One region of the Streptomyces sp. NPDC001056 genome, then DNA from elsewhere that is predicted to be linked to it. Evidence: riboswitches for the same ligand, from Rfam matches in the RefSeq annotation. Region 1 holds a riboswitch; each other region holds the start of a gene.
The links. A riboswitch is a leader RNA that binds a small molecule or an ion and turns the genes downstream of it on or off. The one in region 1 is predicted to bind cyclic di-AMP.
Positions count from the first base shown of each region.

Region 2: it holds a riboswitch for cyclic di-AMP, as region 1 does, so the genes downstream of both, ACWDD7_RS21165 (M23 family metallopeptidase) here and ACWDD7_RS02510 (M23 family metallopeptidase) in region 1, are expected to answer to the same signal.
Region 3: it holds a riboswitch for cyclic di-AMP, as region 1 does, so the genes downstream of both, ACWDD7_RS21880 (transglycosylase family protein) here and ACWDD7_RS02510 (M23 family metallopeptidase) in region 1, are expected to answer to the same signal.

Region 1 covers NZ_JBSFLI010000001.1:526,636-534,195, reverse strand. The annotation lists gene lhgO (L-2-hydroxyglutarate oxidase) at 1-402, shown strand, start outside; gene trmB (tRNA (guanosine(46)-N7)-methyltransferase TrmB) at 416-1,228, shown strand; gene ACWDD7_RS02520 (PrsW family intramembrane metalloprotease) at 1,271-2,644, shown strand; gene ACWDD7_RS02515 (aldo/keto reductase) at 2,666-3,610, opposite strand; gene ACWDD7_RS02510 (M23 family metallopeptidase) at 3,676-4,737, opposite strand; cyclic di-AMP (ydaO/yuaA leader) riboswitch at 4,747-4,911, opposite strand; tRNA gene ACWDD7_RS02505 (tRNA-Met) at 5,226-5,299, opposite strand; gene ACWDD7_RS02500 (dihydrofolate reductase family protein) at 5,366-6,523, opposite strand; gene lspA (signal peptidase II) at 6,574-7,104, opposite strand; gene ACWDD7_RS02490 (hypothetical protein) at 7,298-7,471, shown strand; gene ACWDD7_RS02485 (DUF2637 domain-containing protein) at 7,482-7,560, shown strand, end outside.
Region 2 covers NZ_JBSFLI010000017.1:123,611-131,170, forward strand. The annotation lists gene ACWDD7_RS21150 (bifunctional acetate--CoA ligase family protein/GNAT family N-acetyltransferase) at 1-2,278, opposite strand, end outside; gene ACWDD7_RS21155 (HPr family phosphocarrier protein) at 2,424-2,708, shown strand; gene ACWDD7_RS21160 (GntR family transcriptional regulator) at 2,903-3,589, opposite strand; gene ACWDD7_RS21165 (M23 family metallopeptidase) at 3,790-4,533, opposite strand; cyclic di-AMP (ydaO/yuaA leader) riboswitch at 4,547-4,707, opposite strand; gene ACWDD7_RS21170 (M16 family metallopeptidase) at 4,934-6,304, opposite strand; gene ACWDD7_RS21175 (M16 family metallopeptidase) at 6,322-7,560, opposite strand, start outside.
Region 3 covers NZ_JBSFLI010000018.1:111,342-118,901, reverse strand. The annotation lists gene ACWDD7_RS21900 (Ppx/GppA phosphatase family protein) at 1-677, opposite strand, end outside; gene ACWDD7_RS21895 (DUF501 domain-containing protein) at 674-1,213, opposite strand; gene ACWDD7_RS21890 (FtsB family cell division protein) at 1,259-1,735, opposite strand; gene eno (phosphopyruvate hydratase) at 1,864-3,144, opposite strand; gene ACWDD7_RS21880 (transglycosylase family protein) at 3,726-4,442, opposite strand; cyclic di-AMP (ydaO/yuaA leader) riboswitch at 4,447-4,616, opposite strand; gene ACWDD7_RS21875 (transglycosylase family protein) at 4,794-5,900, opposite strand; gene ACWDD7_RS21870 (DUF899 family protein) at 6,171-6,854, shown strand; gene ACWDD7_RS21865 (cytochrome P450 family protein) at 6,848-7,560, opposite strand, start outside.

The sequences.
Region 1 (7,560 bases):
GGATACGGCTGGCATGTCGTACGGCCCCGGGAGCTGGCCGGGACCATGGCCTGGCCGGGATCGTGGGCGATAGCGCGGCGGCACTGGCGGTACGGCGCGGGTGAGCTGCGCCGCTCGCTGTCGAAGCGGGCCTTCCTGGCGGCGGTGCGCAGGCTGCTGCCCGCGGTGGAGGCCGAGGACCTGGTGCGGGCGCCGGCCGGGGTGCGGGCGCAGGCGGTGCTGCGGGACGGGGAGCTGGTGGACGACTTCCTGATCAAGGAGGGCCCGCGCGCGGTGCATGTGCTGAACGCGCCGTCCCCGGCGGCCACCGCGTCCCTGCCGATCGGCCGGGAGGTCGCCCGCCGCGCGCTGGAGATGCTGGCGGCGGTCGGCGGCGAGGGTGCCTCCGCGGCGCGCCCGTAGACTCGTTCGTACTGTGTCTGATGCGCTGAACACCCCCGAGACCCTGTCCGAGCCGGCCCCGCGGGGCCCCGGCGCCGCCCTGCCGCACGCCCGGGCCAAGGGCGAGCCGCGGTTCCCGCACGGCCCGCGGGCCGATCCCGCCGGGTCGCACTTCGAGCGGCGGATCCGCAGCTTCCAGCCGCGCCGCAGCCGGGTCACCACCGGGCAGGCCGAAGCGCTGCAGCGGCTGTGGCCCACGTGGGGCCTGGACATCGACGGGCAGCGGGTGATCGACCTCGCCGAACTGTTCGGCAACGACCGTCCCGTGGTCCTGGAGATCGGCTTCGGCATGGGCGAGGCCACCGCGCAGATGGCCGCCGCTGACCCCGGCACCAACGTGCTCGCGGTCGACGTGCACACCCCCGGCCAGGGCAATCTGCTGGCCCTCGCGGAGCGCGGCGGCCTGGACAACGTCCGGGTGGGCAACGGGGACGCGATCATCCTGCTGCGCGAGATGCTCCGTCCCGACGCGCTCGACGGGCTGCGGGTCTACTTCCCGGACCCCTGGCCCAAGAAGCGGCACCACAAGCGGCGGCTGATCCAGCCCGAGTTCCTCACGCTCGCCGCGACCCGGCTGAAGTCCGGCGCGCCGGTGCACTGCGCGACCGACTGGGAGCCGTACGCGGAGCAGATGCTCGAGGTGCTCACCGCCCACCCCGACTTCGAGAACACGCAGGCCGACGGTGGTTTCGCGCCCCGGCCCGGGTTCCGGCCGCTGACCCGTTTCGAGGGGCAGGGCCTGGACAAGGGTCATGTCGTGAACGATCTGCTCTTCCGCCGTCGTTAAAGCGCTCCAGCCCCTCGCCCCGCCACCGTTAGGGTCGATGCCGTGGCCACCAGTCCCGTGTACCCGATGTACCCCCCGAGCCCCGGCGAGAGCGTGCTGCGCCACCCGCACTGGTGGCAGCTGCGGTGGGTGCGCTACGGCGCGCTGATCACGCTGCTGGCCCTGTCCGGCCTGGTCATCCTGGCGCTGGTGCGCAGGGAGACCGGCACCGAGGGGTTCCTGGTGGGCCTCGGCCTCGCGGTGCTGCCGGTGCCCTGGCTGATCACCGCGTTCCGCTGGCTGGACCGGGTGACGCCCTTCCCCTGGCGGAACCTGGTGTTCGCGTTCTGCTGGGGCGCGTTCGCGGCGGCGCTGATAGCCATCGTCGCCAACAGCTTCGCGACCAAGTGGATCGCGACCTCCACCGCGGACCCGGCGAGCGCCGACACCCTCGGCGCCACCGTGATAGCGCCGATCGTCGAGGAGTCCGCCAAGGCCGCCGCCGTCCTGCTCGTCTTCCTCTTCCGCAGGCGCGGCTTCACCGGGATCGTGGACGGGATGGTGATAGCCGGGATCACCGCCACCGGGTTCGCGTTCACCGAGAACATCCTCTATCTCGGCACGGCCTTCGGGACCGACCAGCTCACCGGCGGCCACGGCGTCGTCTCCGTCACCGCCGCCACCTTCTTCGTGCGCATCGTGATGTCCCCGTTCGCGCACCCGCTGTTCACCACCTGCACCGGCATCGGCTTCGGCCTCGGCGCGCTGTACGGGGCCCGCGGGCGCGCCCGGCGGGTGCTGATCCCGCTCGGCGGACTGCTGCTCGCGATGTGCATGCACGCCCTGTGGAACGGCTCCGCCACCTTCGGCCAGTACGGCTTCCTCGCCGTCTACGGCACCTTCATGCTGCCCGCGTTCGGACTGCTGACCTGGCTCGCGATCTGGACCCGGCAGCGGGAGCTGCGCACGGTGCGCGAGGAGCTGCCGGCCTATGTGCTGGCCGGCTGGCTGGGCCCGGCCGAGCCCTTCGCGCTGGGCTCGATGCGCGCGCGCCGCATGGCCCGCGACTACGCCCGCCACCACGCCGACCGCGCCACGGCACGGTCGGTCGCCCGGTACGAGTCGTCCGCCACCGCCCTCGCGCTGCTGCGGCGGCGGGGCCGCCGCGGCCTGGCGGGCGCCGACTTCGTCGTACGCGAGCGGGAACTGCTGGACGAACTGTGGCAGCGCCGCGAGGCCGCCCGCCCCGCCCTGGAGTACGCGGCCCGCACGGCCGCGCCCGCGCCCGCCCGTACGGCGTGGGCGCCCGTGCCGTACGGGCACGCGTACATGCCCGTACCGGGGCACGGATACGGGTACGGGCACGCGCACGGTCCGGGAGACGGGTACGGCTACCCGGCGGCGCCGTACCCGTCGTACAACCCGTACCGCGGATGACTCAGCGGTGGCGGGGGCGCCTCACGCCGACGCGTCCGTCAGCTTCTTCAGCTCGTCGTCCGTCAGCTTCAGGTCGCCGACGGCCAGCAGCGGCGGGAGCTGCTCCAGGGTGCGGGCCGAGGCGATCGGGGCGGTGACGGTCGGCTGGGCGGCCAGCCAGGCGAGGGCGACGGTGGCCTGTGGGGCGCCGTGCGCGGCGGCGATCTCGTCGAGGGCCGCGAGGACCTTCTGGCCGCGCTCGGTCTCCGCGTACTCCGCGGCACGGTTGGCACGGGCGCTGTCCACCTTCGCGCCGGGCCGGTACTTGCCGGTCAGGAAGCCCGAGGCGAGCCCGAAGTACGGCACCGCGGACAGCCCCTCGCGGGCGACGAGGTCCTGGAGCGCGCCCTCGTAGGTGTCGCGGGAGACCAGGTTGTAGTGCGGCTGGAGCGCCACATAGCGGGCCAGGTTCTCGCGGCTGGAGAAGTCCAGGGACTCCTGGAGCCGCTCGGCGCTGATGTTGGACGCGGCGATCTGCCGGACCTTGCCGGCCCTCACCAGCTCGTCCAGCGCGCCGATGATCTCCTCGACCGGCACCTCGGGCTGGTCGAAGTGGGTGTAGTAGAGGTCGATGTAGTCGGTGCCCAGGCGGGCGAGGGACGCGTCGGCGGCGGCCTTGATGTTGGCCGCGGACAGGCCCTGGTACCGCGGGTGCTGGCTGACCTTGGTGGCGATGACGACGTCGGAGCGGTTGCCGCGGGCCTTGACCCACTTGCCGAGGACGGTCTCGGACTCGCCGCCCTCGTGGCCCTCCACCCAGGCGCTGTAGGCGTCGGCGGTGTCGACGAAGTTGCCGCCCGCGGCCGTGTACGCGTCCAGGACGGCGAAGGAGTCCTGCTCGTCGGCGGTCCAGCCGAAGACGTTGCCGCCCAGGCAGAGCGGGGAGACCTCGATGTCGGAAGAACCCAGTGTGCGCGGAGAAGTCATGCTCCACATCAACACCGGCGGTGGGTGATCGCATTCCACCGCCGGTGCCCGAACCGGGGCCTCGGTCAGGGGTTGAGGCCCTTGTCGCGCAGCCAGGGCGCCGGGTCGACGGCGGTGGCCTGCCCGTTCGGGTGGACCTCCAGGTGCAGGTGCGGCCCGGTGACGTTGCCGGTGGCGCCGACGCGGCCGATGACCTCGCCGGTGGTGACCTTCTGGCCGACGGAGACGTTGATGGAGGACTGGTGGCAGAACCACAGCTCGGTGCCGTCGTCCAGGGTGAGGACGGTGCGGTAGCCGTAGGCGCCGGCCCAGCCGGCCTGGGTGATGGTGCCGCCGTGGACGGCCTTGATCAGGGTGCCGGTGGGGGCGGCGAAGTCGAGGCCGGTGTGGTAGCCGGAGGACCACATGGCGCCGGGCTGCCCGAAGGTGCCGGTGATCGTGTACGAGACGACCGGCAGCGTGTACTGCTTGGCCAGCTCGGCCAGCCGCGCGGCCTCGGCGGCCTTCTTGGCGTCGGCCTCCGCCTTCTCCTTGGCGGCGGCGGCCTTGGCGGCGGCCGCCTTCTCCGCCCGTGCGGCCGCGTCGTCGCTCTGCTGCTGGGCCGCGGCGACCATCGCGGCGGTGGCCTTGCTGTCGGCCTGGCCCTGCTGCTGCTCGGCCTGGGCCATGATCCGGTTGCGCAGGGCCTCGCCGGCGTCGGTGCTCTTGCCGCCCTCGGTGGTCTGTCCGAGGTCGGTGAGCGCGGTCGCGGTCGCGGTACCGGCCTTGGGCGCGTCGGCGGAGTCGTCGCCGAAGAAGTGCTCGACGGAGGACAGGTGGGGCACCGAGACGTTCGGCATGTCCGGCATCGATATGGAGACCGGCGGCTTGCCGGTGTTGGCACTCGCGATGCCGCCCGCGCCGACCGCGGCGATCACGCCGACGCCGAGGACGGTGGAACTGCGGGCGAAGCCGCCGCGCTGCTTGGCGACGCGGTGCCGGCCGCGGACCGGTGCGACGGACTCCTCGGTGGGGTTCCACTCCTCCCAGGGGCCTTCGTCGTCGGGGCCGGGGCCGTAGCCGAACGACTCGGGTTCGCGCTGAGCGGGCACGAACGGGGCTTCTGGGGCAGGCCGGTTGGACGCCACGGGGGCGTGCTCCTTTCCTTCCTCCGCCTACCGGGTTAGCTGACGGGTTCGGAGCAGGAAGGTCTCCTACGCGCGTTGCCACTCGTGACTCGCTGAGTTCACGACGGTGTCCGCGTGATTCACCCCAAGGTGGTGGTTCCCCGGTTCCCTTACGGGATTCGGCGCGTGCGCACGGAGCCGCCTCGGGTGACGGCTGGGACGACCGCGCTGCGTTATCGAACGTTAATAGACCCGGGGGGAAGTTTCCAAGCCGTTCGGCTTGATCATTAACGCTCCGACCCGCGGACTTACCGCCCAGGAAGCCCTCAAACCGGGCGAGTTGACCGACGTTCAGGAGTCATCGGGTTTTTGATGGTGACTCAGATGTTATGCGCTCGGCGGTCGCACGGTCACCATGGGTGACGCCCCCTCGGGGGTGCACTCCTCAGGGCACCCGGAAAACACTCAGGGCCGGAATCCGTTTCCGGATTCCGGCCCTGAGTTTTCAGTAGCGGGGACAGGATTTGAACCTGCGACCTCTGGGTTATGAGCCCAGCGAGCTACCGAGCTGCTCCACCCCGCGTCGTTGACTCCACTGTACGCCATCACCGGGGTGGAAAGCACATCGGTTGGAAAGCGGGGGTCGCGCTCAGCCCAGCAGATGCCGGTTCGGTGCCTTGGCCGACGCCTCGTACTCGGGCAGGACGACGACCTCGGCGCCCCCGCCCACCAGCACTCCCGTGCCGTCGGCCGCCACGACGAACGTGTCCGGCTCCCGCCAGGCGGTCACCACCCGGCGCACCCCCGCCCGCAGGATCAGCTCGGCGCAGGGCGCGGGCCGGGAGGCGCGGCGGGCGCAGGGCTCCAGGCTGCTGTAGACGGTGGCGCCGGGCAGCCGCGGGTCGGCGGGGTCGGTCTTGGCGAGCGCCGCCTCCTCCGCGTGCACCACGGGGTCCCCGCCCTCGCGGGAGTGGCCCCGGGCCAGCTCGGTGCCGTCGGCGGCGACCACGACCGCGCCGACGCTGAAGGCCGTCTCCGAGGGCGGGCACAGCTCGGCCAGCTCACAGGCGGTGCGCAGCCAGTGCCGGTCGGCGGCGGTGGGCAGCGGGCCGGCGCCGGGCGCGGTGGGCGCGTAGCGCATCAGCACGACGTCCCCGACCGGCCGGGACTCGATCAGCCGCAGCCGCCCCTCCGGGTAGCGGCCGGGCCCGAACAGCCGCGGGGCCGCCGGGTCGCCCACGATCAGCGGGGCGACCGCCAGGTGCAGCTCGTCCGCGAGGCCCTGCTGGAGGAGCTGGGTGTGGACGGTGCCGCCGCCCTCCACCATGAGCCGCCCGACCCCGCGCACCGCGCGCAGATGCCCGAGCAGGGCGCGCCAGTCGAGCGCCGGGCCGAGCGGGACGACGTCGGCGGTGGCGCCGAGGAGGCGGGCGGCCTTCGCCGCGCCCCGGTCGGTCGTGTAGACGAGTCTCTCCCCGCCGGTGTGCCAGAAGACGGCCCCCGGGTCGAGGTCACCGGTCGCCGTGACGGTGACCTTCAGCGGGTACTCCGGCCTGCCCTGCGCGCGGCGGGCGGCACGGCGCTTCGCCGAGTTGACCAGCAGGCGGGGGTTGTCGGCGCGCAGGGTGCCGGCGCCGACCAGGAGGGCGTCGGCCGAGGCCCGTACCGCGTCGACCCGGTCGAAGTCGGCCGGACCGGACAGCAGCAGCCGCTCGGGGCCGGTGTCGTCCAGGCAGCCGTCGAGGGAGACGGCGGCGGACAGCAGCACGTACGGGTAGGGCTCGGTGAGGGCTCGCTCGGTGCTCATCGGCTCCAGTGTGCGGCCCCGGTGCCGGCCCGCGTGCTCCCGGGGAGCCGTCAGCCGGTCCGCTCCCGGGGAGCGCGCGCGCCGCCCGGTTCGTGCCCGGCGAAGGACAGGACGACGATCAGGACGCCGCCGCAGGTGATCGCCCAGTCGGCGAGGTTCATGACGCTGAAGTCGCGCACCGAGACGAAGTCGACCACCGCGCCGCGCATCCCGCCCGGCGAGCGGAAGAGCCGGTCGGTCAGGTTGCCGACCGCACCGCCCAGCAGCAGCCCGAGCGCGATCGCCCACGGTGTGCTGGTCAGACGGCGCGAGACCCGGATGATGACGGCGGCCACCGCGAGCGCGATGAGCGTGAACACGATGGTCGTCGCGCTGCCCATGCCGAAGGCCGCGCCGGGATTGCGCTGCACCCTCAGCTCCAGCCAGGACCCGAGCACCGGCACGGGATCGCGCCCCTCCAGACCCGCGACCACCGCGAGCTTGCTCCCCAGGTCGACGGCGTAGGCGACGGCGGCCACCAGCCACAGCACCCACCCCCGCCGCCGTGCCCCGGAGGCCCCGCTCGACTCGCTCTGCGTCACGCCCGTACCCCTCCCCGTTTCCCGCCCAGCGTACGGGCCGCCGTGCGGGGCGTCACCGGTGAACCACGGCCGACGAAAACGGCATTCGTATTTTCTCCAGTTGCTGTCATAGGACCGCCGAACCCCGCTTTCGAGTTACAGAAGCACCCGAATGCCCCACACCCCCTCCTCCCGAGAGGCTCGTTAGCTGACCGTGGCACGCACTGAGAGACGCACAGCGCTGAATCTCCACTCGCCGGTCACATTCCGGCTGGAAGGCAAGGAAGGCGAGGTGTTCACCGACGGCTGTTCAGATCTCCTCGACGACTTTCTGAGGAGAATCCGCCAGCTGGAGAGTGAGTACCTGCGGGCGATGGTGAGGCTCTAGGACTCGGCCGATGGACAGGATTCACGATGAAGACGCTTTGTGTGACTACGGGTTCAGCACGCTGGAGATGCAGTGGGACCCGGTCGAAG
Region 2 (7,560 bases), on a different contig from region 1:
GCGCGCGGCGCACCTCGATGCCGTACTTCGCGAGCAGCTCGCAGGTCCGCGCGTCCGAGATCGTGAGCCCCTCCCCGCGCTCCAGCGACTCCGCGATCAGCCGCGCTGCCCCCTTCTCGTCGATGTCCTCGTACTCGGGCACCCTCCCGGGGTCGGCCGCCTCCCGCCGCCACTGCCCGTACCGAACCGCTTCCGCGAGCGCGCGTACGGCACGCTCGGCGGCCGGGTAGGCGGGGATGAGACGGGTGCCCTCCGACGGCGGCGCGGCCGCGGTGGGCACCGCCTCCGCTCCCGCGGTGGGCGGACGTTCCGCGGGGCGGCGGAGGTCCCCCCGGTCGAGCGCAGCCGAGAGTGGGGGAAGGTGGGCGCCGCTCTCGGTGCCGGGCACCTTGCCGACGGCCTGTGGCGCGGTACTGGCCGCGGCGGACAGCGCCGCCGCCAGCCCGCCCAGCTCCACATGCACCACCAGCACCGGCTTCCCCGGCACCCCGGCGGCAGCCGACCGCAGCGCCTCCGCCAGCTCCGCGTCCTTCGGCGACGCCTCCCCGATCGCCGGAATCGCCGTCACCACGACGGAGTCGTTCGTCTCGTCGGCCAGTGCGGCGCTCAGCGCCCGGTGGAAGTCCTCCGGCGTCGCCCCGGTCGTCAGGTCGAGCGGCCGCGAAGGGCGCAGCCCCTCCGCGAGGCACCGGTCGTACGTCAGCACGCCCAGCGACTCGGAGTTCCCGAGGATCGCCACCCGGGGCCCGGCGGGCAGCGGTTGCCGGGCGAGCAGCAGGCCCGCGTCGACCAGTTCCGTGATCGTGTCGACCCGGATCACCCCGGCCTGCCGCAGCAGCGCGGAGACGGTCGCGTGCGGCAGCCGCGTCGCACGCACCGCGTGCCCCTGGGGCGCCGTGCCCGTCCCCTGCACCACGACCAGCGGCTTCGCGGCCGCCGTCCGCCGGGCCAGCCGGGTGAACTTGCGCGGGTTGCCGATGGTCTCCAGGTACATGAGCACGACGTCGGTGTGCTGGTCCTCGTACCAGTACTGGAGGACGTCGTTGCCGGACACGTCGGCCCGGTTGCCCGCGGAGACGAAGGTGGAGACGCCGGTCACCCCGGTCACCCCGCCGCCGCGCCGGTGCAGCCGGGACAGCAGCGCGATGCCGATGGCACCGGACTGGGCGAACATGCCGATGCGGCCGGGGCGCGGCATCTCGGGGGCGAGGGACGCGTTCAGCCGTACGTCCGGGGCGGTGTTGATGACGCCGAACGCGTTGGGCCCGATGATCCGCATGCCGTACGCCCGCGCCTGCTGCACGAGCGCCCGCTGCCGCACCTTGCCCTCGGGCCCGCTCTCGGCGTACCCGGCGCTGAGCACGACGAGCCCCTGGACGCCGTGTTCCCCGCACTCGGCGACCACGGCGGGCACGTACTCGGCCGGTACGGCGACGACGGCGAGGTCCACCGGGCCCTCGATGTCCCGCACGCAGCGGTACGCGCTCACCCCGTCGACCTCCGTCAGGTCCTCGGGGAAGGCCTTGTTCACGGCGTACAGCCGGCCGGCGTATCCGGCGTCCTTGATGTTGGCCAGGACGCTGCGGCCCACGCCGCCGGGCGCGCGGCCGACGCCGATGACCGCGACGGAGCCGGGGGCGAGGAGCCGCTGCACCGAGCGGGCCTCCGCGCGCTGCTCCCGCGCGTACTGCACGGCGAGGGCGCGGTCCGTGGGTTCGAGGTCCAGCTCCAGGCATACGACGCCGTCCTCGAAGCTGCGCTTCTGGGTGTACCCGGCGTCCGTGAACACCTTGATCATCTTGGTGTTGGCGGGCAGCACCTCGGCGGCGAACCGGCGGATGCCCCGCTCCCGGGCGACGGCCGCGATGTGCTCCAGCAGGGCGGAGGCGACCCCCCGGCCCTGGTGGGCGTCCTGCACCAGGAAGGCGACCTCGGCCTCGTCGGCCGGGCCGGACGCGGGCACGCCGCCGGCGCCGATGCGGTCGTAGCGCACCGTCGCTATGAACTCGCCGCCCACGGTGGCCGCGAGGCCCACCCGGTCGACGAAGTCGTGGTGGGTGAAGCGGTGGACGTCCTTGGCGGACAGCCGGGGGTAGGGCGCGAAGAAGCGGTAGTACTTGGACTCGTCCGAGACCTGCTCGTAGAAGTGGACCAGGCGGTCGGCGTCGTCGACGGTGATGGGCCGGATGCGGGCGGTGCCCCCGTCCCGCAGCACCACGTCCGCCTCCCAGTGCGCGGGGTACTCGTACCGGTCCTGCGGTTCCGCCGAGGTTCGCATGGGCCCCAGAGTACGGCTAGCGTCCGACAACGGCGCGAGGCAGTCTGTGGAGCACGGCGGAGGGGGTGCGCAGCCCCTCTTCTGGCACGCTTCACGATATGGAAGACTGGTCTAGACAACCCTGAACAGCGAAGGGCAGCAACACATGGCTGAGCGCCGCGTCAACGTCGGCTGGGCCGAGGGTCTTCACGCCCGCCCCGCCTCCATCTTCGTCCGGGCCGCCACGGCCGCAGGCATCCCGGTGACGATCGCCAAGTCCGGCGGCGGCACCCCGGTCAACGCGGCCTCCATGCTGGGCGTTCTGGGCCTGGGCGCCCAGGGCGGCGAGGAGATCGTGCTCGCGTCCGACGCCGACGGCGCGGAAGCCGCGCTGGACCGGCTGGCCAAGCTGGTCGCCGAGGGCCTGGAAGAGCTGCCCGAGACGGTCTGAGCAGGACCCCGCGACACTCTCAGCGGGATGCGGGAAGCCGCGTCATCCCTGTCGGGTGGCGTGGCTTCCGTGTTTTCGGAGCACCGCCGTATGAACCATGACAGCTATTCATCATGGCCCGCATCCGGAAATTCGCGACAGGTCGAAATAAGCGTCCGCCGAATATCCCACCCACTTTGTATACGGCATCCGCGTTAATTCCGTGCACCGGACATGTTTACGGGATGTTGCGAAGTCCTCACCCGCTCCGGGGCGCCGGGAATCCGCAACCGGTGCGCGGCCGTCGTCCGCTCGGTGTGCAGGGCGGTCACCGCGCGGGCGCGCTCGCCGTCGCCGCGCGCCACCGCGTCCACGATCGCGCCGTGCTCCGCCCAGGTGCCGGCCACGTCCGACGGCGTGTCCACCGTGTACATCCAGGCGATCTTGTGGCGCAGCTGAGTGAGCGTCGAGGTCAGCGAGGGACTGCCGCACGCCTGGGCCAGCGTCTCGTGGAACCAGCCGTCCAGGGCGCGCAGATCCTCGCCGCCACCCCTCCTGGCGCGCTCCTGGCCCAGCCGGACCAGTCCGCGCAGCACCTTCAGATGCGCCTCGGTGCGCCGCCGCGCCGCCCGGGCGGCCCCGAGCGGCTCCAGCAGCAGGCGCATCTCCAGCAGGTCGGCGGCCTCCTGCTCGGTGGGCTCGGCCACACAGGCGCCCGCGTGCCGGCGCGTCACCACGAAGCCCTCCGCCTCCAGGGTGCGCAGGGCCTCGCGCACGGGGACGCGCGAGACGCCGTAGCGGCGGGCCAGCACCTCCTCGGTGAGGCGGCCGCCGCGTTCGAGGACGCCGGCGACGATGTCGTCCCGGATCGCCGTGCACACCGAGTGCGCCGGAATACGCATGACCGACCTCCGCCTTAATACCCGCGACACGACGCCGACGACGGACGTGTGTTTTCCGTGACTCTATTCCACCGGGCCGGAATTTCCGACGGGAGGCCGGAATCCATGGATATTTTTTGGACAGGTCCCGGCGGAACGGCCGGAAAATGGCGAAAGCCCCGGCCGGGTGGCCGGGGCTTCGGACGGCTGTGCGGGAACGGTCAGACGTTCACGCCGTGGTGACGCAGGTACGCGACGGGGTCGACGTCGGAGCCGTAGTCCGGGCCGGTGCGTGCCTCGAAGTGCAGGTGCGGGCCGGTGACGTTGCCGGTCGCGCCGGACAGGGCGATCTGCTGGCCCGCGACGACCCGCTGGCCCACCGTGACGCCGATGGACGACAGATGACCGTACTGGGTGTACATGCCGTCGGCCATGCGGATCACGATCTCGTTGCCGTACGCCCCGCCCCAGCCGGTGGAGACGACGGTGCCGACGCCGACCGCGTGCACGGGGGTGCCGGTGGCCGCGTGGAAGTCGATGCCGGTGTGCGAGCCGGAGGACCACAGGGAGCTGCCGACCTTGTAGCCGGTGGACACGTAGGAGTGCGCGATCGGGGCGACGAAGGCGTTCAGCCGCCTGCGCTCGGCCTCCCGGGCGGCGCGGGCCCTGGCCTCGCGCGCCTCCTTCGCCCGCGCGGCGGCGGCCTTCTCGGCCGCCTCGTGCTCGGCGATCCGCTGCTGGGCGGTGGCCTGGGCGTCGATGTGCTCGGCGAGGTCGTCGGTCGCGGCGAGCACCGGGGTGAGGCCGGTCTGCTCGGCGGTGTTCTCGGCGGCGAGCGCCGGGGACGCGGCGAGGGTCCCGATGACGCCGGTGGTCGTCAGGGCCGCTATGCCGGCCGCCTGGGCGGTGGCGCGCTTGACCCGGCCGGGCTTGCGGTGCTTCCCGGTGGCGCATACGAACGCCATGTGTGTGGCTCGTCCTTTCCTTCCCTCTCGCCTACCGGGTTAGCTGACGGGTTCGGAGCAGGAAGGTCTCCTACGGGCGCCACGCTGTCGCGCGGATGCCCGATTCACCCCAAGGGACGTGTGGGTCCCCGGCTCCCCCGGCTCGCGCCTGCGGGGACTCGGCGATGGCTGTCCGGTGCCGCGGCTGCGGCGCACTGCCCGACGAACAACCCGGACGACGCTAAGCGGACCGGCTCTCAAAGCCCAAACGGATCGCGGCTTTTGTAGCGCATCCCACAGGGCAGAAAGGCAACCTCCGCCCCAATTCGGACATCCTGAGGAGAGAGTGGAACAAAGTGGGCCCTGACGACCCCGTAGGCCGTCAGGGCCCCACCGGTAAGGAGCCTGCCCGCGCGTGCCGTTACTCGGCCGCCACCACGGTGACCTCGCCGATGCCCAGCGCCTCGACCGGCGCCTTGATCTGCGCGGCGTCGCCGACCAGGACGGTCACCAGGCGGTCCACCGGGAAGGCGTTGACGACGGCCGCGGTGGCCTCCACGGTGCCCGTCGCGGCCAGCTGCCGGTAGAGCGTCGCCTGGAAGTCGTCGGGCAGGTGCTGCTCCACCTGGTCGGCGAGCGTGCCCGCGACGGCCGCCGCGGTCTCGTACTTGAGCGGCGCGACGCCGACGAGGTTCTGCACGGCGACGTCCCGCTCGGCGTCGGTCAGGCCCTCCGCCGCGAGAGTGCGCAGCACCTTCCACAGGTCGTCCAGGGCGGGACCCGTGTTGGGGGTGTCCACCGAGCCGCTGATGGCCAGCATGGAGACGCCGTTGCCCTCGGGACCCGAGCGGAGCACCTGCCCGAACGCGCGCACACCGTAGGTGTAGCCCTTCTCCTCGCGCAGGACGCGGTCCAGGCGGGAGGTGAGGGTGCCGCCGAGGCAGTAGGTGCCGAGCACCTGGGCGGGCCACACCCGGTCGTGCCGGTCCGCACCGACCCGGCCGATGAGCAGCTGCGTCTGGACGGCGCCGGGCCGGTCCACGATGACCACGCGCCCGGTGTCGTCGGCCGTCACCGCGGGCACCGGCCGGGGCTCGCCCGGGGTGCCGGTCCAGGCGCCCAGGGTGTCGCCGAGCAGCGCGTCCAGGTCGATGCCGGTGAGGTCGCCGACCACGACCGCGGTGGCCGTGGCGGGGCGCACATGGCGGTCGTAGAACGCGCGTACGGCGGTCTCGTCGATCTTCTCGACCGTCTCCTCGGTGCCCTGGCGCGGCCGGGACATGCGCGCGGCCGCCGGGAACAGCTCCTTGGAGAGTTCCTTGGCGGCCCGCCGGGCGGGGTTGGCCAGCTCGTGCGGGATCTCGTCCAGGCGGTTGCGGACCAGCCGCTCGACCTCGCTCTCGGCGAAGGCGGGGGCGCGCAGCGCGTCGGCGAGCAACCCGAGGCCCTTGGGCAGGCGGGAGGCGGGGACCTCCAGGCTGAGCCGGACGCCGGGGTGGTCGGCGTGGGCGTCGAGGGTGGCGCCCGCGCGCTCCAGCTCGGCGGCGAACTCCTCGGCGGAGTGCTGGTCGGTTCCCTCGGAGAAGGCCCGCGCCATGATGGTGGCGACGCCGTCCAGGCCGGCCGGCTCGGCGTCCAGGGGGGCGTCCAGGAGCACCTCGACGGCGACGACCTGCTGGCCGGGGCGGTGGCAGCGCAGCACGGTCAGGCCGTTGTCGAGCGCGTCGCGCTCCGGGGCCGGGAAGGCCCACGGCTTCGCCTCGCCGGCCTGCGGCTGGGGGTGGAAGTCCATGGTGGCGAGCTGCTCGGTCACTTGGCCGTCTCCTCGTTCTCGTTTCCGGCCTCTACGGTGGCCTCCGACTCCGGGTCCGCGGGCACGTCGGCGTCCTCGACGGCCTGCGGGGACTTCGGCTCGTAGACCAGGACCGCGCGGTTGTCGGGGCGCAGCCGGCCCTCGGCGACCTCCCGGACCTCCTCGGGGGTCACCTCCAGGATGCGCTGCACGGCGTTCAGCGCGAGCTGCGGGTCGCCGAACAGGACGGCGTAGCGGCACAGTTCGTCGGCGCGGCCCGCGACGGTGCCGAGCCGGTCCAGCCACTCGCGCTCCAGCTGGGCCTGGGCGCGCTCCATCTCCTCCGGGGTGGGGCCCTCCTCGGCGAACCGGGCCAGCTCCTCGTCGATGGCGGTCTCGATGACCGGCACCTCCACGTCGCCGGAGGTCTTCACGTCCAGCCAGCCCATGGAGGGCGCGCCGGCCAGGCGCAGCAGGCCGAAGCCGGCCGCGACGGCCGTACGGTCGCGCCGCACAAGGCGGTTGTACAGCCGGGAGGACTCGCCGCCGCCGAGCACGGTCAGGGCGAGGTCGGCCGCGTCGCACGCGCGCGAGCCGTCCTGCGGCAGCCGGTAGGCGGCCATCAGGGCGCGCGCCGGGACCTCCTCCACGACGACCTCGCGCCGCTGCTCGCCGATGACGTCCGGCAGGGAGCCGTCTCGGGGCGCGGGCTTGCCGTCGTGGGACGGGATCGAACCGAAGTACTTCTCGATCCAGGCGAGCGTCTGCGCGGGGTCGATGTCGCCGACCACGGAGAGCACCGCGTTGTTCGGCGCGTAGTAGGTGCGGAAGAACTGGCGGGCGTCCTCCAGGGTGGCCGCGTCCAGGTCCGCCATGGAGCCGATCGGCGTGTGGTGGTAGGGGTGGCCCTCCGGGTACGACAGGGCGGTCAGCTTCTCGAAGGCCGTGCCGTAGGGGACGTTGTCGTAGCGCTGGCGGCGCTCGTTCTTGACGACGTCGCGCTGGTTCTCCATGGACTCGTCGTCCAGGGCGGTCAGCAGGGAGCCCATGCGGTCGGCCTCCAGCCAGAGCGCGAGCTCCAGCTGGTGGGCGGGCATGGTCTCGAAGTAGTTGGTGCGCTCGAAGCTGGTGGTGCCGTTGAGCGAGCCGCCGGCGCCCTGCACCAGCTCGAAGTGGCCGTTGCCCCTGACCTGCCCGGAACCCTGGAACATCAGGTGCTCGAAAAGGTGGGCCAGGCCGGTGCGGCCCCTGACCTC
Region 3 (7,560 bases), on a different contig from region 1:
GCCGAGACCGTGGTGACCGAGCCCGCGAGGCCGACCAGGGTGCGCGCCTCGCGCAGCGGAACCGTCTGCTCGGCGAGGTCCAGGGCGGCCTCGACGTCCGCCCTGATCGCGGCGATCTGCTCCTCGGTGGGCGGGTCCGAGACCTCGCCGCCGTGCACCAGGTGCCGTTCCGTCATCCGCACGCAGCCGACGTCCACGGAGCGCGCGGCCCGCACATGGTCGTCGCCGACGACGAACTCGGTGGACCCGCCGCCGATGTCCACCACCAGGTAGGGCCTGGCGAGATCCGTGCGGCCGGTGAGCTCCATGGTCGCGCCGGTGAAGGAGAACTCGGCCTCCTGGTCGCCGGTGACGACCTCCGGCTCGACGCCGAGGATGTCCAGCACGCCGCGCACGAACTCGTCGCGGTTCTCGGCGTCGCGGGAGGCCGAGGTGGCGACGAAACGCAGCCGTTCGGCGCCGTGCTCCTTGATGACCCCGGCGTACTCGCGGCACGCGGCGAAGGTGCGCTCCAGCGCTTCGGGGGCGAGCCGGCCGGTGCGGTCGACGCCCTGGCCGAGCCGCACGATCGTCATCCGGCGGTCCAGCTCGACCAGTTCGCCCGTCCGCGGGTCCGCGTCGGCGACCAGCAGCCGGATGGAGTTCGTACCGCAGTCGATCGCGGCGACACGGGTCACTGCGCCTCCCCCTTCGGCTCCTCCGCGGGCGTCACGCACGCGCCCTTGCGCCACCACTCCGGCAGCATCGCGAGCGCCTCGTCGCCGAGCGGGTTGACGCCGGGGCCCGCGGCCAGCGAGTGGGCGACCAGGACGTGCAGGCACTTCACCCGGTCCGGCATGCCGCCGGCGCTCGGGAAGCCCTGGAGGACCTCGATCTCGTCCCGGCGCCGGATGTAGTCCTCGTGCGCGGCCCGGTAGGCGGCGGCCAGCTCCGGGTCGCTCTGGAGGCGCTCGGTCATCTCCTTCATCACGCCGTCGGCCTCCAGCGTGCCGATGGCCGAGGCGGCCTTGGGGCACGTCAGGTAGTACAGCGTCGGGAAGGGGGTGCCGTCGGGCAGGCGGGGCGCCGTCTCCACGACGTCCGGCTGTCCGCACGGGCAGCGGTGCGCGATGGCCCGCAGGCCCCGCGGGGGGCGGCCGAGCTGCTGCTTGAAGGCCTCGACGTCCGCGTCGGTGGGCTCGGTGCGCGGGGTGGGCGGCGGAGGGGTTTCCATGACTGCTTTCAGAGTGGCTTTCTGTGGGTCACCGGCCGGGGCCGGTCACTGGTCGGAGGCGTCGGACTTGTCGACCCCGTCCCAGATGTTCGTGTACCAGGGCCGGTGGGCGGCCCCGAGGTCGGTACGGGACTGCCGGGCCGTGCCCGGGTCGACCACCACGTACCCGGTCTCCCCGGGCATCACGTAGTGCAGGCGCCTGCGGATCTGCTGCTCGGCATAGGCGTCGTCCTGCCAGCGCGCCTTGAGGTCACGCAGCTGTTCGACGCGCTCGCGGGCCTCGGCCCGCTGCCGCTGGAGGTCGGAGATCTGGGCGCGCTGGGAGACGTACTGCCGCATCGGGTAGGCGAGGGCGACCACCAGCGAGCACAGCACCAGCGCGAGCAGCGCGGCCCGGCCGGTCAGCCGGGAGCGGCGCGCCTGCCGCTTGGTCTGCGAGCGGTAGACCCGGGCCGCCGTCTGCTCGCCGAGCAGCCGCAGCCTGGTCGCGGTGGAGAAACGGTCCCGGTCCCTTGCCGCCATGTCGGCTCTCCGCCTCCCCTTTCACGCCCATTTCACGCGGTCGCACCACGTGCGTACGTCCCCGGACACGGTACGGGACCGGGTACGGGGACGTACGTACGACTGGCCAAGAGGTGGCCGGGGGTGGCTCAGCCCTTGAAGCGCGGGAAGGCGCTGCGGCCGGCGTACACCGCGGCGTCGTCGAGGATCTCCTCGATGCGCAGCAGCTGGTTGTACTTGGCGACGCGCTCGGAGCGGGCCGGGGCACCGGTCTTGATCTGGCCGCAGTTGGTGGCGACGGCCAGGTCGGCGATGGTGACGTCCTCGGTCTCGCCGGAGCGGTGGGACATCATGCACTTGAAACCGTTGCGCTGGGCCAGCTCGACGGCGTCCAGGGTCTCGGTCAGCGAACCGATCTGGTTGACCTTGACCAGCAGGGCGTTGGCGCTGCCCTCCTCGATGCCGCGGGCCAGACGCTCCGGGTTGGTGACGAACAGGTCGTCGCCGACCAGCTGGACCTTGTCGCCGAGCTTGTCGGTGACGACCTTCCAGCCGGCCCAGTCGTCCTCGAACAGCGGGTCCTCGATGGAGACCAGCGGGTAGGCCGCCACCAGCTCCTCGTAGTACTCCGTCATCTCGGCGGCGGAGCGCTCCTTGCCCTCGAAGAGGTACTTGCCGTCCTTGTAGAACTCGGAGGCGGCGACGTCGAGCGCGAGGGCGATCTGCTCACCGGGCGCGTAGCCGGCTTCCTTGATGGCCTCAAGGATCAGGTCCAGGGCCTCGCGGTTGGAACCGAGGTTCGGGGCGAAGCCGCCCTCGTCGCCGAGACCGGTGGCCAGGCCCTTGTTCTTCAGGACCTTCTTGAGGGTGTGGTAGACCTCGGCACCCCAGCGCAGCGCCTCGGAGAAGGACTCCGCGCCGATCGGGGCGATCATGAACTCCTGGATGTCCACGTTGGAGTCGGCGTGCGAGCCGCCGTTCAGGATGTTCATCATCGGCACCGGCAGCAGGTGCGCGTTGGGACCGCCCAGGTAGCGGAAGAGCGGCAGGTCGGACGCCTCGGAGGCGGCGTGCGCGACGGCCAGGGAGACGCCGAGGATGGCGTTGGCGCCGAGCGAGCCCTTGTTGTCGGTGGCGTCGAGGTCGAACATGGCCTGGTCGATCAGGCGCTGCTCGGTGGCGTCGTAGCCGACCAGCTCCGGGCCGATCTGCTCGATGACGGCGAGGACGGCCTTCTCGACGCCCTTGCCCATGTAGCGGTTGGGGTCACCGTCGCGCAGCTCGATGGCCTCGAAGGCACCCGTGGAGGCGCCGGACGGTACGGCGGCACGACCCGTGCTGCCGTCGTCGAGGCCGACCTCGACCTCGACCGTGGGGTTGCCTCGGGAGTCCAGGATTTCCCGGGCTACGACGACGTCGATGGACGGCACGAGCATCTCCTTCTTGGATGTGACGCTGGAACTGCGGGGCGGTCTGCCTTACGGCTGTGCCTTGCGACTAGAGCCTAACCGTCCCGGGGTCGTCGGCCACCGACCGACCGTCTGGTGGGCGGCGGAGACATGCAGACGGTACCCATTGTTCACCGTCGGAACAAAGGGGTTCGACGGTGAGACCCTGCTGAAGAACGGGAGAACAAAAGACCCCGCCCCGGCGCGAACGGGGGAAAACGCGCCGGGACGGGGAGCCCGTGGGGACGGGGGGACGGACCTTTCGGGGGGTGTCCGTCGGGGGGCGGACCCTTCGGGGGGCGGACCCTTCGGGGGGTGAGGTCCGCCGGGGGGTGAGGTCCGCCGGGGGGCAGGGCCCGCCGGGGTGGCAGGGCCCGCCGGGGTGGCAGGGCCCACTGGGGGGGCAGGGCCCACTGGGGGGGCAGGGCCCACTGGGGGGGCAGGGTCCGCTGGGGGGGGGCAGGGTCCGCCGGGGGGCAGGGCCCGCGGGGGGGCAGGGTCCGCTGGGGGCAGACCTTTTTCCGGGGGGAGGTCCGGCGGGCGGAGCCGTCAGCGGCCGGGCGTCACTTCAGGTGCAGCTGCTGGCCCGGGTAGATGAGGTCGGCGTTGTCGACGATGTCCTTGTTCAGCTCGAACAGCTTCTTCCAGCCACCGGCCACGTGGTGCCTGACCGCGATGGAGCTGAGGGTGTCGCCCTTGACGACCCTGTACTCGCCGTCGCCCTTCTTGACCTTCTTGCCGGTCGGGGTGGTGACGGTCTTGCTCGCGGCCGAGCCGGCGGAGGCGCTCGCGGACCTGCTCGGGGCCGGGGTGGTGCGCTCGGTGGAGCGGGTGGCGGCCTGCCGGCCCGCGGACCGGGTGGCGGTGCTGTTCGACGTGGTGGCCGTCGAGGCGGAGCCGCCGTACGGGGTGCTGGTCAGGCCCGTGCCGCAGACCGGCCAGGCGCCCTTGCCCTGCGCGGCGAGGACCTTCTCGGCGATGGTGATCTGCTGCGACTTGGTGGCCTTGTCGGCGGTCGACGCGTAGGCGGTGCCGCCGTACGCGGCCCAGGTCGAGGCGGAGAACTGCAGACCGCCGTAGTACCCGTTGCCGGTGTTGATGGCCCAGTTGCCGCCGGCCTCGCACTGGGCGACCGCGTCCCACTGGGAGGCGGTGGCGGCGGAGGCGTTGCCGGCCGCCATCAGCGGAGCGGCGACGGCGACACCGGTGACACCGGCGAGCGTGACGGCGCGGACGGCCTTGGACGGACGACGGTGCTTGCCCTTGCCGGAAAACAGCATGGAACGATCCCCTCACCGACGCCTGCGAGGTGAGCTGTCGGATTCGGGCCGGTTGAGTTGCCCGGCCACACCCCCACATGGAGGCGTGGCTTCACCCCTAGCCGGTCCGGCATCAACTGCCGGGTCCGGCGCTTACCTTGGGTCCCCCGCTCCTGCCTGCGGCGCTTGACGCGACGACTGTTCCCGGGCAGCCGCTGGCAGGATTCGGCGTTGCGGCCGCCGGGGCCCGTGGTGACGAGCGGCCTTGACCGTAGCCACGCGATCCGCGGAATTTCAAAGACGATCAGGGCTTCTGAGACTCATCCCACACTTTCACCAAACCGGACATTTAGCGATCAAGTGGGGCGTCAACTACCCCTGCGCCGCGCCCGTTTCGTCACCGACTTTCAGGGTCTGACCGGCGGTGATGAGGTTCGGGTCGGCACCCACGACCTTCTTGTTCGCGGAGTAGAGCGCGTGCCATCCCCCGTCGACGTCAAGGGAGTCGGCGATGGAGCTCAGCGAGTCGCCCTCGCGGACCGTGTAGGCGCCCGGCTCACGCGAGGCGTGGCGCCCGGAGGAGGAGTCGTTCTGCCCGTTTGTCCTGCTTTCGTCCGCGTTGCCGCCGCGATGACGGCCGCCGCTCAGGGCTCCGGTGTCCACCAGGTCCCAAGAACCGACGTTCTGCCGGGCATTGTCCGGGGTGCCGGTGGACGGGGCGGGCGCCGTGGGGGTGCCGGCCGGGGCGGACGGCGTGGCCGGGACGGACGGGTCCGAGGAGTCGGAGGGGCCGGAGGAGTCGGACGGGTCCGGGCTGGGGACGCCGGTGCCGGAGGTGCCGGTGGGCTTGCCCGGATGCGGGGTCGCGTGCTTGCCCGTCTGCTTGCCGGAGCCCTGGCCCGGCGAGGCGGAGGAGCCGGACGGATCGGCGGAGGAGGCGCCGCCGGAGCCGGAGGCGTTGCCGGAGGCGTTGCCGGAGCCGTTCTGGTCGCCGCTCTGCGCACCGGCCGGGGAGGAGGGGTCGGGCAGGCCGGACGGGTCGGTCGTGCTGCCGCCCTGGCCGCCGCCGTCGCCGACGCCCGGATCGACGTCCACGGAACCGGAGTTCGAGGTGAGCCCGGACAGCAGGGCGCAGGTGGCCCAGGGCGCGGTGCCCTTGTCCTTGAGGATCCGCTCGGCCACGGCGATCTGCTGCGAGCGGCTGGCCTGGTCGGCGGAGGAGGCGTACCGGGTGCCGCCGTACTGGACCCAGTCCTCCTGGGATATCTGGAGGCCGCCGTAGTAGCCGTTGCCGGTGTCGGCGCTCCAGGAGCCGCCGCTCTCGCACCCGGCGACCTTGTCCCAGGTGGTGCCGTCGGCCGCGTGGGCGCTCGCGGCGCCCAGCAGCGGGATGGCGATGGCGGAGCCGGTCACGCCGGCCGCGACGAGGAGGGCCGGAGCCTGACGGGGGCGGCGGTGACGACCGTTCCCGGAAATCATGCGGAAGCCTTTCGTGCGACGGCAGGAACCGGCGCGGCGGATCATGCCGGGCCGCCACGCTGAGGGGTGAAGGTAGCGGCACCCGATGACTTGTCACAAGTTCATGCCGCGCGGATCACGTGAAGATCACAGAGTTGAACGTTCGCCCTCCGCTCCGTCACCGACCCTTTCACTCTTCGGGAACGGCGGTGCCTCACCCGTGGCACGCGGGCTGCCCGGAACCATGGAACCGACCTGTTCCGGGGGGCTGTTCACCCAGGAGGACACCTCATGCGGCACACCCGGTTGCACGGTGAGTCGGCGGAGTACCTCGCCGCACGCGAGGAGTTGCGCGGCGCCGAGATCGAGCTGATGCGGCACCGCGAGCGGGTCGCGGCGCTGCGCCGGGAACTGCCGCCGGGGGCCGAGGTCGGCGAGTACGTCTTCCTCGAAGGCCCCGCCGGTCTCGACGCGGGCGACACGCCCGTCCGCGAGGTGCGGCTCGGCGACTTGTTCACCGGCGGCCCGGAGCGGGCCCTGGTCGTCTACCACCTCATGTACGGCAAACGGCAGACCGAGCCCTGCCCGATGTGCACCCTGTGGCTCGACGGCCTGAACGGCGTCGCCCGTCACCTCGCCCAGAACGTCGATCTGGTGGTCGTGGCCGCCGCCGGTCCGCCCGCCCTGCGCGGGCACGCGCGCGCCCGGGGTTGGTCCCGGCTGCGGCTGCTCAGCGCCGGGGACAGCACCTTCAAGTACGACCTGGGCAGCGAGGACGAGGACGGCGTCCAGGACTCGGCCGTCTCCGTCTTCACCAAGGGCGCGGACGGCACGGTCCGCCACTTCTACTCCGCGCACCCGCGGATGGCCGAGGACATCGACCAGCGCGGCATCGACCTCCTCAACCCCGTCTGGCACCTCCTCGACCTGACGCCGGGCGGCCGGGGCGACTGGTTCGCGGCCCTCGACTACTGAGCGGGCGGCGTGAACTCCACCGGCAGGGTGCGCAGGCCGCGCATGATGAGCCCGCCGCGCCAGCGCAGCTCGGCCGGGTCGGCGGCGAGCCGCAGATCGGGCAGCCGGGTCAGCAACGTGGCGAGCGCGGTCTGCCCCTCCAGGCGGGCGAGCGGGGCGCCCAGGCAGTAGTGGATGCCGTGTCCGTAGCCGAGGTGCTGGTTGTCCCGCCGGCCGAGGTCCAGCACGTCCGGGTCCTCGAACCGCTCCGGGTCCCGGTCGGCGGCGGCCAGCACGACGAGCACCGGGTCGCCGGGCGCGATCTCCTGCCCGCCGATGGTGAGCGGCTCGGTGGCGAACCGCCAGGTGGCCAGCTCCACCGGGCCGTCGTAGCGCAGCAGTTCCTCCACCCCGGTCGCCAGCAGCTCGCCGTCGCCGCGGGCGAGGGCGTCCTGGAGGCGGTGGCGCTGCTCGGGGTGGGTGAGCAGGGCGTAGGTGCCGTTGCCGATGAGGTTGACGGTGGTCTCGAAGCCGGCGAAGAGGAGGATGAAGGCCATCGCCGCGGCCTCGTTCTCGGTGAGGTGCTCGCCGTGGTCGGAGGCGCGGATCAGACCGGAGATCAGGTCCTCGCCGGGCGCGGGCTCGGCGGGCAGTGCCTCGCGCTTCTTGTGGATCAGCTCGGCGAGGTAGCCGCGCATCTTCTTCACCGACCGCGCGACCCCGCCCC